2 regions of the Microcoleus sp. B4-D4 genome follow, and region 2 is predicted to be linked to the other one. Evidence: riboswitches for the same ligand, from Rfam matches in the RefSeq annotation. Region 2 holds a riboswitch; the other holds the start of a gene.

Region 1 (3,899 bases), on a different contig from region 2:
ATCGAAGTTGTTAGCGGGTGCCTCTGTAAGTGTCCACAGCATAAAGCGGACTGAAATCCGCACTGCGAACCGTTTGTAGTGAGATCGTTCGCACGCGATATGACTAAGAATTTCGGATAATTAACTGCTAATTATAGCTGCAATTCGATCGCGCTCTAACTCTCTTCCGATCAGCACTAATTTGGTTTGACGGAGTTCGGAAGGTTGCCAAGGGCGATCGTAAAAATATTCTATACGATCGCCCACACCTTGCAACACCATCCGCATCGGCTTCTTGGGAACCGCCACAAACCCTTTAATCCGATAGATTTCTTCTTGCTGCATCAAGGCTTTCAGCTTTTTCACCAAAGCTTCGGGTTCAAATTCGCGATCGGAAACAAAGAAAGTCGAGTTAATATCATCATCGTGCTCGTGTTCCTCCTCCGTGTCGTGGTGACTCGGGCGGGACTCCAAATCATCCTCAACCGCCGCATTAAATCCCAACAGCACATCAGGGTTAATTTCGCCACCCTTAGACGGAACAATTTTCACACTCGGGCGCAACTCTTGCTGCAACCAGGTTTGAACTTTCTGTTGAGTTTCCGCATCCACGCGATCGACCTTCGTTAACAGTACCATATCAGCACAGGCCAACTGGTCTTCAAACAATTCCTCGATCGGAGTTTCGTGATCCAAACTATCATCAGCCTGCCGCTGCGCCATCAAAGCATCGATATCACCGACAAAATTACCGCTAGCAATAGCTTCGCAATCAACAACAGCAACCACACCGTCTACAGTAGCGCCAGTGCGAATTTCCGGCCAGCGAAAAGCTTGAATCAAAGGCTTAGGAAGTGCCAAGCCAGAAGTCTCAATCAAGATACAATCAATTTGGTCTTTGCGCTTCAATAACTCCTGCATAGTCGGCAAGAATTCCTCTTGAACAGTGCAGCAAAGACAACCATTTGTCAGTTCAACAATATTGCTGCTGACAGTTTCTTCTTCATCGCAAACTTGGCAATCGCGCAGCAACTCTCCGTCAATTCCAATCTCGCCAAATTCGTTAACCAGAACAGCAATGCGGCGGCCTTGATTGTTTTGCAACAAATGGCGAATTAAGGTAGTTTTGCCGCTACCGAGAAAACCAGTGATAACCGTAACAGGAATTTTGTGCATTGATAATTTTGTTTTTTGTTTTGTGATGGGATCTTTCGTTCCCAGGCTCTGCCCATAGGTGAGAATTTAAGACTAAAACCCACAATAAATGTCGTTTTTATGCGAAGTCTAGATCCCCCTAAATCCCCCTTAAGAAGGGGGACTTTGAGCATATTTCTTGTCCCCCCCTTATTAAGGGGGGTTAGGGGGGATCTAGACTTCGCATAAAAACAAGAGATCCGGTCGGCTTGACGTTAAGTTGTCACCAATAAGCAGAGCCTGGTAACGAGAAAAGGCTCTAATTAGGCAGCGGCGGAATTTTAGCCAAAACGCCTTTTTTCAGAGCTTGAGGACGCTCTGACCAAGGCAACAAACCATCCGGTTTAGCATAGTATTGACCCGCGCATTCCAGTACAGCCTCGATGCTTTCCGGCTCATTTGCAGGCAAATCACCAAATAGATAAGTGTACTTTCCCACAGCAGCAAAAGACACCGCACAAGAGTGACTGCAAGCACTCATGCACTCAACTTCTTGAATCTCAAATCGATCGCAAAACTCCCAATCTTTAGCAAGTTTCGATAAATCTTCCATAAATTGTTGGCCGCCGCTTTTGCCTTCGCGCTTGCCGTCTTTCCAAATACTAGCGCAAGCAGTACAAACAAACAGACTGTGCTTTGTGCGTACAGCAGCATTAATTCCATCCATCATCCGTACCTCGCAGATGCGTTCAAAAGTGAGTTAGATATCGGCGGGCATTCTGACTTTATAAACCACAAGGGTTTCATTACAGTTGCGGGACAGCGCCGGACTTGCACCGAACTTTCCCCGTTTCCTCTAGCGGCTGCTCCCCGCTAGAACCGATCGCAATTTCACATCATACCGCACTTGGCGCCCTTTTCCAAAAAAGTTATCTTGGTAAAAGCAAGTTTTAATATCTACACACATAAATCAACCCCGTTCTTAGCAAGGATTTTAGTCCTGACATTCCAATTTTTTAAGGATTGAATTCCTGTATAATTGTAAGTACGATAGTCCGAGGATGTACTATGACTGCATTAACAGAAATCCGCGAACAAGTAGTTGAGGAAAAAGTTGAGAAAAAAGTAAATACTTATTACTCTCCTGAAGAGTATTTAAAACTGGAAGAAATCGCAGAATTTAGAAGTGAATATCAGGATGGCAGGATAATCCCTATGACAGGCGGAACACCAAATCACAATCAAATAGCTCTTAATTTGAGCGGTACACTAAATTTTGCTACGAAAGGACAACCGTATCGAGTATTTATCAACGATTTGCGTTTGTGGATACCGTCGAAGCGGGTTTATACTTATCCTGATGTAATGTTGGTGGCGGGGAAATTGGAGTTTGCTGAGGGTAGGAAAGATACGATTACTAATGCGGTGATGGTGGCTGAGGTTTTATCGCCATCGACGGAGGATTATGACAGGGGCGGCAAGTTTAAGCTTTTCCGTTCTATTCCTAGTTTTCGAGAGTATGTTTTGATCGATCAATACGAGATGCACGTTGAACATTTTTGCAAGACGGATGATAATAAGTGGGTCTTGTCTGAGTATGATGGTGCTGATACGGTATTACAATTGAGTTGTGTGGAGTTTGAGATGCGGTTGGGTGATATTTACGATCGCGTGGATTTTGAATCTGAATCTGAGGAGTGAGGGTGATATTAAAACCACTAATTTCGGGGCGATTGGAAATCGCGTCTACACAAACAAAGTCCGCGCAACGCGAGACGGGGAGAACAAGTAGAATCTCGGAAACATTATGAGATTTGAAAAGTCTGCCTGTAAAAGTTGAGAAAAACCTAATGATTGCCAGCAAAAATTCTCCTGATGTTTCAGTTAAAGACTATTTAGAAGGTGAACTAATAAGCTCGATCGCCCTTTGTCAGAGAATGCTGAGAAGAAGAAGGGCGATCGTAATTATTAAGATGTTTGCTGAAAGGCGATCCTTACTAAAACCCAAACGCTTTAGTAATCAATGGTAGTAACTTGCTACACGATTCTACTAATTGGGTTGCTGTTGGTATCCCAGAGATAATACGTCCAAGCATCCTACCTGCTTTTGCAGCTTTCTCCTTCATTCCCCCATCATTAGGATTTTGAGCAGCTTCAGCTAAATCTTTTACTTGATCTAAAGCGTCATTTCTGTCAATTTCACTCAAGTTTGGATCGGCTTTAATTGCTGCTTCTAGCTGCGTCAGTAATTCTTTGATTCCGGGTTTATCGGCTTCAGACGATGAAGGTAACTCGTTTATAGCGAATGAAACATTTCCTCCAACGTGACTTGATGAACTACCTGCAACATCACCAGCGTTAACAGAACCTCCAACACTTCCTCCGACTTGAACTTTACCTTGTTTATCTTCCATTATTCCCTCCTAATTAATTTTTTTTTTGGATAACACCGTTATTTCTAGTCGTTTCGCGAGACATCTCTTCCAACTTGACTTGATGAACTGCCTCCAATATCACCTGCTGTGACAGAACCTCCAACACTTCCTTCTATTCGGATAGATCGGTCGCTTGAATAGACTACATAACTACCTTCTGCATTACTTTCCATGAAGTTGTACAAGACGTAAACTACTTTTTCTAGTCCTTTCATATCGGTGGTTACAAATATGGGCAAAGGAGAACCGGAATTCAGGTATAACTTAAGGCCGTATTTTTCGGGCATAAAAGTATTTAGAATTAACTGGATAATTGCTACTATTGCCATAATTATTCCTCCCGCTCTAAGT
Region 2 (3,899 bases):
GGGTTAATGATGCTAGTAATGAAAAAACTATTCTTTTGAGGATGCGTTTATTTATCATAGGATTTCCACAAGATAAGTGTTGAGTACAATTATTCAACAGGTTTCTTGGGGAGTCAATTCATAAAAATCATTAATTATGTTCATAAAAGTCATATCTTCAGTCGGGCAGGGAATTCATATCAATTCCGGTTGCGCCGGAATAATATAGAGGAGACGGCAGTGCCGTCTCCTCATTTCCTAATTTCTTCTCAACTTTGAAATGCCACACTTAACACAGTTAAAACTGTACAGCCAAACACGGCTTCAAATGTGTATCTTTGCGAAGGTTTGTAAGGGGAAGAATGCCAAACGCGCAGTTCTCCATTAAAACCGCGCGACGCTAAACTCAAGGAAACTTGACGGTAGTTTACTAAAGTTCGCTGAAGCAATTGCCCGATTAAAATGCCTAAACTACGCATTCCCAGTTTCCAAGTGCGGTAGCCACAGCGCGAGTTTTGGGCGATCCAAAGTTCATCGGCGATCGCCAACAAGCTAAAAATAAACCGATACATCAACAACAGAAGTTCTGTCAGCAACGGCGGAAAGCGCAATTTTCGGAGGATTTGCAATGTTTCAGTAAATGGTACCGTCAACAGGATGAAATACATACAGCTTGTCGATGCCAAGGTGCGCGGGAATAACAGACTCACTTGGTATAAGCCAGTGCGACTCACATACAGATAAAAATTCCCGATGCTAATCCCCCAACCTTGCCAAATATCCGAGTGAATTGCTTGGATTTGATTTAACTGAATTCCACCCATCGCCAAAGCAGGCAAACTCGTCAGCAAAAACACCAGCGGTACCGACAGCAACCGCAGATAGAGTTTCGCCGGAATTCCTGCATAAACGACGATCCAGATTGTCAACCAGAGGGCGATCGACAACTGCACCGCTACATGGGAAACCAGAGACAGAATCAAAAGGGCGATCGCAAATGATAGTTTGTGAGATGGCGGCAAACCGCGCAAGCGATTTGTATAAGCCAGACTATCAATCTGATGGTTCATTCCAAGGTTTTGCGATCGGAATTTTGCCGAGATTGCGATCGGCCTTTATATAACCCAATCACGTAGCCAATTACGCCAGCCCCCATCGCCGCTTGAGACGCAAACAGCAAACTTTCAATTTCGCCACTAGCAGGTTCAAAAAAGTGCTTGAACCAAGGTTCATAGCCCGGTTGAATCTCGGTAATTGCCTTTTGGGCTTCCCCATCAGCACCGCCGTATTCACCTCGAACAAATACTAGAGGAAGAACAGCAAGAGCAACCACAGCACCAACCAAAATCCAATTTTCTCGCGCAGTAGATTGGTGATTTCTTGTATTTTTCTGACTCATGACTTTATGACTCCTGTCTCAATAACTTCAAAGTTTCCAACTCCGGCTTTCCGTAGGAATGCAGCCAATTCCAAACCAATACAGTCAGCAATCCCTCACTAATAGCCAGAGGAACTTGAGTAATTGCAAAAATGCTAGCAAACTTGAGAAACGAAGCTACAAAACCACCGCTTGCTGCGGGAAAAGCTAACGCTAATTGAATCGAAGTCACCACATAAGTCAGCAAATCCGCCAAAGCCGCAGCACAAAAAATTGCCGCCCGCTGACTACCAGTTCGCAACAGCAAATGATAGACAAAATACGCAGCAAAAGGGCCAACAATTGCCATCGAAAACATATTTGCTCCCAGGGTTGTCAAGCCGCCGTGGGCCAACAAAACCGCTTGAAAAAGCAGCACTAAAGCGCCGAGTACAGCCATCACCGAAGGGCCGAATAAAATCGCCCCCAAACCAGTACCCGTCGGGTGAGAACAACTCCCCGTTACCGAGGGAATTTTTAAAGCAGAAAGCACAAAAGTAAACGCGCCCGCCAAAGCTAACAGTAATTTAAGTTCCGGGTGTTCTTTGGTAATGCGGGCGATCGATCGCAAACCAACTAGAAAAAAAGGTAACGCCACAATCCACCAAAACGCCGCCCATTGCACCGGCAAAAAACCTTCCGAAATGTGCATAGCTGCGGCGGGCGTTGCCGAACCGAGGACAATATAACAACTCAAGCCAGCCATCAATCCCAGGCTGACTAATTTCCGATTTCTGGCCTTCACGCTGAACCTCGCAGATGAGACTATGTAAACAAACACATCGGCGGGCATCCTGACTCAGAAAGCGACATGGCTTTCATTACAGTTGCGGGACAGCGCCGGACTTACACCGAACTTTCCCCGTTTCCTCTAATGGCTGCTCCCCATTAGAACCGAATGATTAGCTTAGTATAGTCGATCGCGCAACTCTCAGCCGAATATTTTACCAAAATTATTTCAAATTAACTAGCTTAGATTGTGTCCGACAGCTTCAAGTGTCATTGCAAAGAACGAAGCAATCGCCAACACTTAGGATTGCTTCGTTCATCGCAATGACAAACAATAAAACTGCCAGCAAACACAATTTAATCTATCTTCCTTCGCGTCCTTTGCGTCTTCGCGGTTCGTTAAAATCTTTAGGAAATACAAAATTACAGCCAAACAACTAAACGCTATAATATTAATGAGTTTTGAGGAAACCCGCCATGTTAAATTACAACTTTCCGACGCACTGGCCCTCAGCCGACGAACTACCAGACTCAGATGAAACACCAGTGGATAACGAACTGCAAGAATTAATCCCAGGATTGCTAAAAGCAATATTGCTCATACTTTGGGCAGAACGCATGGACTGGTTTTTTTGTATAGATATGGGTCTTTACCATCACCCGGAAAAACCTCCGATTGTGCCAGATGCCTTCTTGAGTTTAGGGGTGCAACGGTTTTCTCGGGAAGAATTACGTCCCAGTTACGCAGTGTGGGAAGAAAAGGTGATGCCAATTTTTGTCCTCGAAGTCGTTTCCCCGACTTATCGACAAGAATACACAGATAAGTTGGAAGAATATCAACGTTTAGGTGTACTGTATTACGTCATTTATTCTTCCAGTCGTCGCGATCGACCCCATTTGGAAGTACATAAGTTAGTCAATGGAAAGTATGAGTTACAGCCAGGAAATCCTGTTTGGATGCCAGAAATTGGTTTGGGGATTGGCTGTGAAAGGGGCAATTATTCTGGGGTGACAAGGGAGTGGTTGTATTGGTACGATGCTGATGGCAAACGTTATTTGACTCCTGAAGAACAGGTGAAAGAATCGGCGCTGCGCGCACAACAGGAATCGCTGCGCGCACAACAGGAAGCCCAGCGCGCAGATCGCCTAGCTGAACGATTGCGAGAGTTGGGGATAGATCCTGATAATATAAGCTGATTGCAGTCAAGAGTGCGACACAGATGCACTCTGCGGGCGATCGCCAATCTGAATTTTTCCACGCCCGATCCGATCGCCCTCAACCGAGAATCTTCGAGAAAAACCCGCTTTCTGCGTTCGGGAATGTATAAATATTTATCCAAAAAATTAGGAAATATGCGGCTTTATTTGGAACAGATAGATAGTTTGATAGCAAACATTGAAATGCAGCTCAAAACAATGAAAATCAGGATAGGTTATTAAATAATGGTTATGGATTTGCGTTTTTACGATGTCATCGGCTTTGGTGACGAAGTTCCTGGAGTTCTAGCCGTTATCTCAGCAGCCAGAGAATACCGTCGCCGGACAAAGCTTTATCCGCGAGTTTTGCTGATGTCTAAAGGAAACTTGCAAGAAGGAATTGGCGGGCATTTAGTCAGAGGCGGCCTGGCTTATTTAGATAGAAGTCAGATCGGTCAAGAACTGCGACAATCTTTAAAGTTAGATACCTTTGGTTCACCGGCGACAATCTATCAAGAGTTCCTGCAAAAATCCGGTGTCAGTGCGATCGCGCTTGACCCCCGCAAAGCCAGCGCAG

Evidence for each region. Region 2 has a riboswitch for cobalamin ahead of QUB13_RS02245 (energy-coupling factor ABC transporter permease). Riboswitches for the same ligand answer to the same signal wherever they lie in the genome.
Region 1: another riboswitch for cobalamin. It lies ahead of QUB13_RS00700 (DUF1636 domain-containing protein); the one in region 2 lies ahead of QUB13_RS02245 (energy-coupling factor ABC transporter permease).

Annotation. Positions count from the first base shown of each region.
Region 1 is NZ_JAUBTX010000001.1:193,960-197,858, reverse strand. Features, by position in the region: gene cobW (cobalamin biosynthesis protein CobW) at 121-1,155, opposite strand; gene QUB13_RS00700 (DUF1636 domain-containing protein) at 1,433-1,843, opposite strand; cobalamin riboswitch at 1,866-2,012, opposite strand; gene QUB13_RS00695 (Uma2 family endonuclease) at 2,182-2,814, shown strand; gene QUB13_RS00690 (hypothetical protein) at 2,964-3,143, shown strand; gene QUB13_RS00685 (hypothetical protein) at 3,111-3,527, opposite strand; gene QUB13_RS00680 (hypothetical protein) at 3,572-3,899, opposite strand, start outside.
Region 2 is NZ_JAUBTX010000002.1:109,906-113,804, reverse strand. Features, by position in the region: gene QUB13_RS02260 (DUF2207 domain-containing protein) at 1-58, opposite strand, end outside; gene cbiQ (cobalt ECF transporter T component CbiQ) at 249-1,049, opposite strand; gene QUB13_RS02250 (energy-coupling factor ABC transporter substrate-binding protein) at 1,046-1,378, opposite strand; gene QUB13_RS02245 (energy-coupling factor ABC transporter permease) at 1,383-2,102, opposite strand; cobalamin riboswitch at 2,164-2,310, opposite strand; gene QUB13_RS02240 (Uma2 family endonuclease) at 2,603-3,322, shown strand; gene QUB13_RS02235 (hypothetical protein) at 3,335-3,565, shown strand; gene QUB13_RS02230 (FAD-dependent oxidoreductase) at 3,575-3,899, shown strand, end outside.